Regions from separate parts of the Achromobacter sp. SX5 genome, predicted to be linked through region 1. Evidence: riboswitches for the same ligand, from Rfam matches in the RefSeq annotation. Region 1 holds a riboswitch; the other holds the start of a gene.
The links. Region 1 has a riboswitch for glycine ahead of AC1M14_RS09445 (D-amino acid dehydrogenase). Riboswitches for the same ligand answer to the same signal wherever they lie in the genome.
Positions count from the first base shown of each region.

Region 2: linked by a shared signal. The riboswitch ahead of gcvT (glycine cleavage system aminomethyltransferase GcvT) and the one ahead of AC1M14_RS09445 (D-amino acid dehydrogenase) in region 1 are both predicted to bind glycine.

Region 1 is NZ_CM160041.1:2,002,261-2,006,636, forward strand. Features, by position in the region: gene AC1M14_RS09440 (metal-dependent hydrolase family protein) at 1-951, shown strand, start outside; gene AC1M14_RS09445 (D-amino acid dehydrogenase) at 964-2,190, opposite strand; glycine riboswitch at 2,237-2,328, opposite strand; glycine riboswitch at 2,330-2,422, opposite strand; gene AC1M14_RS09450 (DUF2242 domain-containing protein) at 2,626-3,399, shown strand; gene AC1M14_RS09455 (CopD family protein) at 3,489-3,914, shown strand; gene AC1M14_RS09460 (MetQ/NlpA family ABC transporter substrate-binding protein) at 4,332-4,376, shown strand, end outside.
Region 2 is NZ_CM160041.1:832,289-836,664, forward strand. Features, by position in the region: gene AC1M14_RS03850 (superoxide dismutase) at 51-665, shown strand; gene AC1M14_RS03855 (ZIP family metal transporter) at 696-1,589, shown strand; glycine riboswitch at 1,649-1,744, shown strand; glycine riboswitch at 1,779-1,902, shown strand; gene gcvT (glycine cleavage system aminomethyltransferase GcvT) at 1,990-3,090, shown strand; gene gcvH (glycine cleavage system protein GcvH) at 3,174-3,551, shown strand; gene gcvP (aminomethyl-transferring glycine dehydrogenase) at 3,631-4,376, shown strand, end outside.

The DNA of each region.
Region 1 (4,376 bases):
ATCGACGCGGGGGAATGCCCCGGCCCCCGCTACCTGGCGGGCAGCCAGGAGATCACCACGATCGGCGCGCTGGGCGACAACACGCTGCCGCACATGCCGTTCGATGAACTCAGCTTCGGCAGCGTCTGCAGCGGCCCCGAAGAGATCCGGCGGTCGGCGCGCACCTTCATCAAGTACGGCGTCGACCACCTGAAGATCAATCTGTCGGGCGAGTACATCGCCGGGCTGCCGGCCGAAATGTCGCCATTCTCGGAAGAGGAGATCGCCATGCTGGCGGCCGAGGCCAAGCGTTTCGGCAAGCGCGTGGCGGCGCACGCGCGTTCGAGCGAATCGGTCAAGCAATGCGTGCGGCACGGCATCGAGATGATCTATCACGCCAGCTTCGCCGACGACGAGGCGCTCGACATGCTGGAAGCCAACAAGGACAGGCACTTCGTGGCGCCGGGCATCGGCTGGCTGGTTCGCACCGCCTTCCATGCTTCCGACTACGGCATCACGCCCGCCGCCGCCGAGCAGATGGGCTACAAGCGCGAACTGGAGATCGCCGCCGAATCGCTGCGCAAGATGCACCGGCGCGGCATACGCATCCTGCCTGGCGGAGACTACGGCTTCGCCTGGATGCCGCACGGAACCAACGCCTCCGATCTCCAGTATTTCGTGGATTATGTCGGCATGACGCCCACCGAGGCGCTGGTGTCGGCCACCCGGCTGGGCGGGGAGATCATGCAGCGGCCGCACGAGCTGGGCATGCTGCGTCCCGGCTATCTGGCGGACGTGGTCATGGTCGACGGCAATCCGCTGGAGGACCTGTCGCTGCTGATCGACCCGGACCGCATCAGCCTGGTGATGAAGGACGGGCGGATCTGCAAGAACGCCTGCCCGCCGGGCGCGGAAGGCGCGCCGCCGCGCGCCGTCGAGCAGGACAGCAGGGAAGCGGTCGCGGCGCATTGAGCGCCGCAGGGCTCAGGCCCGGCCCATGCCCGCCTGGACGCTGGCCGCCAGCATCTGGGCGGTCGCGGCCGACAGCGTCCATCCCAGGTGGCCGTGGCCGGTGTTGTAGAACACCCCCGGCCGCTTGCCGGGGCCGACCCTGGGCATCATGTTCGGCGTCATCGGGCGCAGCCCGCACCACGGCACCACGCGCGCGGTGCGCACGCCGGGGAAGTGGCGGCGGGTCCAGTCCACCAGCGGCTGCACGCGTTCGGCCCGGATGTCCAGGTTGAACCCGTTGAATTCCGCCGTGCCGGCCACGCGGAAGCGGTCGCCCAGGCGGCTGGTGACGATCTTGGCGGCCTCGTCCAGCAGGCTCACGCAGGGCGCGGCGGCGCGGCTGGCCTCGTCGTCCAGGTGCACGCTGATCGAATAGCCCTTGACCGGGTAGATGTTGAGCGAGTCTCCGAGCTGCCGCGCGAACTGGCGGCTGGCCGCGCCGGCGCAGATCACCACGGCGTCGGCCGATTCCTGGCGGGCCGGCAGCGCGCCTGCCGCCAGGTCCAGACGGTAGGCGCCGCCCTCGTGCGCGATGGCGGTGATGTCGGCGTCCTGCACGAACCGCACGCCGCGGCGCTGGCAGGCGCGGGCCAGGCCGCTGGTGAACTTGTGGATGTCGCCGGTGGCGTCCGACGGCGTGTAGAAGCCGGCGTGGCAGGCGGTCTGCAGGGCCGGCTCGATGCGGCGCGCTTCTTCCGCGGTTACCTCGTAGCGCTCCAGCCCGCCTTGCCGCAGCAGCGCGTTGGCGCGGCGCGCGGTGTCGAAGCTGGCCGCGTCGTGGTAGATGTGCAGGATGCCGCGGCGCTCCAGGTCGAAATCGATGCCTTCTTCTTCGGCCATGGCGTAAAGGTGCTGGCGCGCCTCGATGGCCAGGCGGGTGGTCTCGATGGTGTTCTGGCGATAGTTGCGGATCTGCCCGATGAACTGGGCCAGCCAGGAATACTTGTGCCAGCCCGGACGCGGATTGAGCAGCAGCGGGGCGTCGTGGCGGCCCAGCCAGCGCAGGCCTTTCATGATGGTGGACACGCTGTTCCAGACCTCGGCGTTGCTGGCCGACAGCTGGCCGCCGTTGGCGTAGGAAGTCTCCATGGCGGGGTAGCGCTGGCGGTCGTAGACGGTGACGTCGAATCCCAGCTTGTTCAGGGCATGGGCGGACGTGACGCCGGTGATGCCGGCGCCGATGATGGCGATGCGGGGCATGGTCGCTCCAAGGGTAGGGTGGCCGCGGCCACCCGGCCGCAGCACCCCATCTGTCTTGGTACCTGAGAGTTTCACGCGCCGCGCGGAGGGCGGCGGGTTCCCCTTCGGTGGGCGCGCGCGGCGCCGCTCTCCAGATTGTCTAGACCGCGCAGTCCTGGTTGCCTGAGAGTTTCCGGGGCGGTTGCTCCGTCGGCGCCTGCCGCGGCGGGCAGGTCTCTTCTGCGGGGTTTTGGATCGACGCGGGCAGAATAGCCAAAATCCGGCGGCGTGGGACCAGGGGTTAGTCCCAGTAGCCGTTCGTTTTGTCCCTGTTATATCGCCTGTTACCTCTCTGTTGAACTGTTCATTCCTGGTAAAGGCTTGAGGCGGGGGGATGCGCTATAACCGACGTTCACGCATCACATTGCCGCAAGCCGCCGGCTCGCGGACCCATACATGCCTCGTATCACCCGCCGTCCGTCCCTGATCCTGCTCGCCGCCCTGACGGGCGCCGTGGCCGGATGCTCCTCCCCCAAGCCCGCGTACGAGAAGGAGGACTTCACCCAGAACGACACCTACTCGCGCGGCGTCGCCGCCAGCAGCGTGGCCGCCTGCGACGCGGGCCGGCGGGCCTTGCTGAGCCAGGGCTATCTGATCGACCGCTTCGAGTCGGCGCGCGTGACCGGGCACAAGAATTTCCAGGCCGAGGACGGCCAGCATACGCAGATCAGCTTCAATATCGAATGCGCCGCCGATGGCGCGTCGAACGAGCGCTCGACGGTGTTCGCCACCGCGATGCAGGACCGCTATTCGATCAAGCGCACCGCCAATTCGGCCAGCGTGGGCGTGAGCGTGCTGGGCCAGGTGTCCATGCCGTTCGGCGCCAGCGACGATTCGCTGGTCAAGACCGCCAGCCAGACGGTGGCGCGGCCCCAGTTCTACGACGGATTTTTCCAGCTGTTGCAGCGCTTCCTGCCGGACGCGCAGGCCGCTTCGGCGCCGCAGCCGGCGCCGGCCGGACGCGGCAAGACGCCGCCCAAGCCCGCGCCGGCCGAGCCCGCGGTGTCGCCGGACGCGCCGGCCGACACCTTGAACCCGGCGGCCGCCAGTGATACGCCGGCCGCCAATGGCAAGGCCGCGCCCGCGGACAGCAAGGCGGCCGCGCCTTCGGACAGCAAGGCGGCGCCGGCGGGCAGCCCGCCGCCGGCAGGCGCCGACGCCGCCAAGTAAGGCCGCGCCGGGCCGCCGCTTTGCCGTAGCGCAAATTGCCGTTGCAAGCCGGTTCGCCGCGGCGCGCGCCTGCGGCGATAATGCCGGCCATGACATACCAATTCCTGAAAATGCTCCACGTGGCGGCCGTGGTCGCCTGGCTGGGCGGCTCGCTGTTCGTGTCGCTGTTCCTGCTGTCCTCGCAGCCCCAGGAAGGCGGCGAAGCCCCGAAAGAAAGCAGGATGCTCGGCGCGCTGCGCCGCTGGACCCTGTACGTGACCACGCCGGCCATGGTGCTGGCCTGGCTGGTCGGCCTGCACCTGGCCGTGACCTTCGGCTGGTTCATCATGAACTGGATCTGGGTGAAGATCGCCATCGCGCTGGCGCTGTCGGCGCTGCTGGGCGTCCAGAGCAAGGCCTTGCGCCGCATGGCCGGCGGCGGCGCGCAGCGTCCGCCGCTGATCGATTGGTACGCGCCGTTCACCGTGGTCGCGGCTTCCGCGATCGTCGCGCTGGTGGTCGTCAAGCCGTTCTGAACGTTTTCGGCGCGCCGCGCGCATATGCCGCGCGGCCATAACCAAACGCCCCGGCCATAAGCACCGAACGAAGTCTTCGTTCGCGCCGGGCGTGCCCGTCCCTAGAATCGTTTCTCTTATAACCGTTTAGGGCCTGTTCACACTAAAAGGAGCCACGCACAGGCCGGTAATCGGGCGCCAGGCTAGGCGCGCTCGCCGCCGCGTGGCTGTGCCACGCAAGGTGAGTGCAACGACGCCTGGCGCCCGATTACCGGCCTGCCCGAAGGGTGAGTACCCAAATGAGCGCCTCTCCGCGTTGCGAATGCTCGCCGGGGACCTGCCACGACTGCGCTTCGCGCCTTGATAGGCGCTCATTTGGGTACTCATGCGTGGCTCCTTTTAGTGTGAACAGGCCCTAGCCTGAGAGGCGATTCCAAAATGACTCCCCGTATTTTCAAGAAGCTGCTTGGCGTGGTGCTGGCC
Region 2 (4,376 bases), 1.2 Mb from region 1:
GGATTGAGTTCGCCCGTCCTATTTTGGGCGCGCCACCCACGGAGATACACATGGCCTACACACTGCCCCCCTTGCCGTACGCCTACGACGCGCTGGAGCCGCACATCGACGCGATGACGATGGAGATCCACTACAGCAAGCATCACCAGACCTACGTCAACAGCCTGAACGCCGCGCTGGAAGGGGCCGGCATCGCCGCCGACGAGCCGGTCGAAGCGCTGGTGGCGCGCCTGGAGCAGCTGCCCGAGGCCGTGCGCGGCGCGGTGCGCAACCACGGCGGCGGCCACGCCAACCACAGCCTGTTCTGGGCCGTGATGTCGCCGGCCGGCGGCGGCGCGCCCGACGGCGCGCTGGCCGCCGCCATCGCGTCCGAGCTGGGCGGCATGGACGCGTTCCGCGAGGCGTTCACCAAGGCCGCGCTGACCCGTTTCGGTAGCGGCTGGGCCTGGCTCTCGGTCACGCCCGAGGGCCGGCTGACGGTCGAGAGCAGCGCCAACCAGGACAGCCCGCTGATGCACGGCAATACGCCCATCCTGGGGCTGGACGTCTGGGAGCATGCCTATTACCTGAAGTACCAGAACCGCAGGCCGGAATACATCGCGGCCTTCTACAATGTCGTCAACTGGCCTGAAGTGGCGCGCCGCTACGCCGCGGCGCAGCGCTGAACGCGACTCTCTGAAGGAGGGCAGCGCCGTATGAATACCTTCAGCCGCCATCGTGTGCGGCCCGCCGCCACCAGCATCAGCGTCTGGACGCTGGCCGTGCTGGTTTCCTGCCTGGCCCTGCACCAGTTGTGGGCGTACCTGGACGTGCGCGCGCCGCACGTGGCCGACGCCTTGCTGGGCGGGCTGGTGGCGGCCGCCGCGACGGCGCTGGGCACCGTGCCCATCCTGTTCGCCCGCAGCATTCCGCAGAAACTGCAGGACAGCATGTTCGGCTTCGGCGCCGGCGTGATGCTGGCGGCCAGCGCCTTCTCACTGGTGGCGCCCGGCATCGCCGCGGCGCGCGGGCTGGGCTACGGCCCCTGGGGGGCAGGGCTTACGGTGGCGGGCGCCGTGCTGCTGGGGGCCGCGGTGCTGCTGCTCATGGACCGCACGCTGCCGCACGAGCATTTCATCAAGGGACGCGAAGGCATCGAGGCGCACCGGCTGCGCCGCACCTGGCTGTTCGTGTTCGCCATCACGCTGCACAACCTGCCCGAGGGCCTGGCCATCGGCGTGGGCTACGCCGGCAACGATCCCTTGCGCGGCACCGCGCTGGCCACCGGCATCGCGATCCAGGACATCCCCGAGGGGCTGGTGGTGGCCGTGGCGCTGCTGGCCGCGGGCTATCCGCGGGCCTTCGCGGCGGCGCTGGGCATGCTGTCGGGCATGGTCGAGCCCCTGGGCGCGGTGCTGGGCGCGGCCGTGGTCGGCTGGTCGGCGCCGATGCTGCCCTGGGGCCTGGGCTTCGCCGCCGGCGCCATGCTGTTCGTCATCAGCCACGAGATCATCCCCGAGTCGCACCGCAAGGGGCACGAGGTCTACGCCACCTGCGGGCTGATGCTGGGCTTCGTGCTGATGATGCTGCTGGATACCGCGTTGGGCTAGCACGGGCCGCGGTTCCCATTCCCTGCCGATGGCTTTCGTTGTATGCTTTCGCCGCTGTCACGCATGTTGCGGGAGAGAGCGGCCTGTCCATCCGGCCGCCGCCGAAGGCGCAATTCGCCCGGAATCGCTCAGGTAACCCATACCGCCCATGCTTGCCCCGTCCCGGTTTATCACCGCGTGGACACGGCAAAACAGTACTCTGGAGAGACCTGGCGCCGCCCCTGAAACAAGGGACATGTCGAGCAGCCCAGGCGCCGAAGGTGCAAACCCGCCTAGCGGGGCAACTCTCAGGCAAAAGGACAGAGGGGCGGAAGATTCAGCCGTAGTGCAGGGCGCAGCCCGCCTGGCACCACCGGCATTCCGTAACCCTGGCAACCAAGCCGCCCCGGAGTTTCCGCGCATGTCCGCAACCCTCAAACGCACCCCGCTAGCCGAAGAACACGTCGCCGCCGGCGCCCGAATGGTCGATTTCGGCGGCTGGGACATGCCGCTGGCCTACGGCTCGCAACTGGAAGAGCACCACGCCGTGCGCCAGGACGCGGGCATGTTCGACGTCTCGCACATGCTGAACGTGGACATTGCCGGCCCGGACGCATTCGCCTTCCTGCAGCGCCTGGTCGCCAACGACGTGGCCAAGCTGACCGTGCCCGGCAAGGCGCTGTACAGCTGCATGCTGAACCCGCAGGGCGGCGTGATCGACGATCTCATCATCTATTTCTTCGCCGCCGACGAATGGCGTGTGGTGGTCAACGCCGGCACCGCCGACAAGGACATCGCCTGGATGCAGCGCGTCAAGCAGGCCGGCGGTTTCGACGTGGCCATCACGGCCCGCCGCGACCTCGCCATGGTGGCCGTGCAGGGCCCCAACGCCCGCGCCAAGGTGTGGGCCGCGCGCCCGGCCTGGCAGGCCGCCACCGAGCCGCTGACCCCGTTCGTGGCCGCCGTGGTCGGCGATGACACGCTGGTGGCCCGCACCGGCTACACCGGCGAGGACGGCTTCGAAATCGTGCTGCCCGCCACCGAAGTGGTGCAGTTGTGGCGCGACCTGGCCGCCCAGGGCGTGCGTCCCTGCGGCCTGGGCGCGCGCGATACGCTGCGCCTGGAAGCCGGCATGAACCTCTACGGCCAGGACATGGACGAACTGATCCAGCCGAACCAGGCCGGCCTGACCTGGACGGTGTCGCTGAAGGACGCCGAGCGCCGCTTCATCGGCCGCGAGGCGCTGGAACAGTTCGCCACCCCGGCCGCCTTCCTCGGCCTGAAGCTGCAGGAACGCGGCGTCATGCGCGCGCACATGGCCGTGCGCACCAAGGACGGCATGGGCGAGCTGACCAGCGGCACCATGTCGCCCACGCTGGGCGTGTCCATCGGTTTCGCCCGCCTGCCGCAGAGCGTCAAGCCCGGCGACACGGTCGAGGTCGACATCCGCGGCAAATGGGTGCCCGCCCTGGCCTGCAAATTGCCCTTCGTGCGTAACGGCAAGGCCGTCGAACACTCGTAAACTCGAAGCTTCGCGCGGGACGCCATGGCCGCCCGCGCGAGGCGCGCAACACCATTCATCTACCCGTATTCCCAGGAGCTCCCATGAGTCTGCCCACCGATCGCAAGTACACCGAGTCCCATGAATGGGTCAAAGCCGAGGGCGACGTGTTCGTCGTCGGCATCACCGATACCGCCCAGGACCAGCTGGGCGACCTGGTTTTCGTCGGCGACGTGAAGGTCGGCGCCCAGCTGAAGGCCGGCGAGACCGCCGGCGTGGTCGAGTCGGTCAAGGCCGCCTCCGACATCTACGCGCCCGTGGCCGGCGAAATCGTCGCGTTCAACGAAGAACTCGAAAACAACCCCAACCTGATCAACGAATCCGCCTTCACCGCCTGGATCTTCAAGATCAAGCCGGTCAACGCCGCCGACGCCGACAAGCTGCTGGACGCCGCCGGCTACGAAGCCGTCGCCAACGGCTAAGCCGGTTCTTGCGCGGGCGGTCCGTCCGCCCGCGCAAGCCGCCATCGCGTCCGTCCCCGCCATCCCGAGATCTCCCCCCATGTCGCGCGCCCTAGACACCCATACCGACTTCATTCCCCGCCACATCGGCCCTTCCGACGCCGACCAGGCCGCCATGCTCGCCGTCATCGGCAGCCCCAGCCTGGACGCCCTGATCGACGAAGTCGTGCCGCCCAAGATCCGCAGCCAGGCCCCGCTGGCGCTGCCGCAGTCGCGCAGCGAAACCGACGTGCTGGCCGAGCTCAAGCAGATCGCCGGCCGCAACCAGGTCTACCGCAGCTACATCGGCCAGGGGTACTACGGCACCCACACGCCCAACGTGGTGCTGCGCAACATCCTCGAAAATCCCGCCTGGTACACGGCCTACACGCCGTACCAGCCCGAAATCTCGCAGGGCCGCCTTGAAGCCCTGCTGAACTACCAGACCATGGTCGCCGACCTGACCGGGCTGGACATCTCCAACGCCTCGTTGCTGGACGAAGGCACGGCCGCGGCCGAAGCCATGACGCTGGCGCGCCGCAGCGCCAAGTCCAAGAGCCAGGTATTCTTCGTCTCGCGCCATGTGCACCCCCAGACCCTCGAAGTCGTGCGCACGCGCGCCGAGGGCCTGGACATCGAACTGGCCGTGGGCGACGAGGCCGAAGGCCTGCCCGAGTGCTTCGGCGTGCTGCTGCAGTACCCGCACAGCACCGGCTCGGTGGCCGACTACCGCAAGCTGGCCGAGGCCGCGCACGCGCAGGGCGCGATCGTGGCCGTGGCCACCGACCTGCTGGCGCTGGCCCTGCT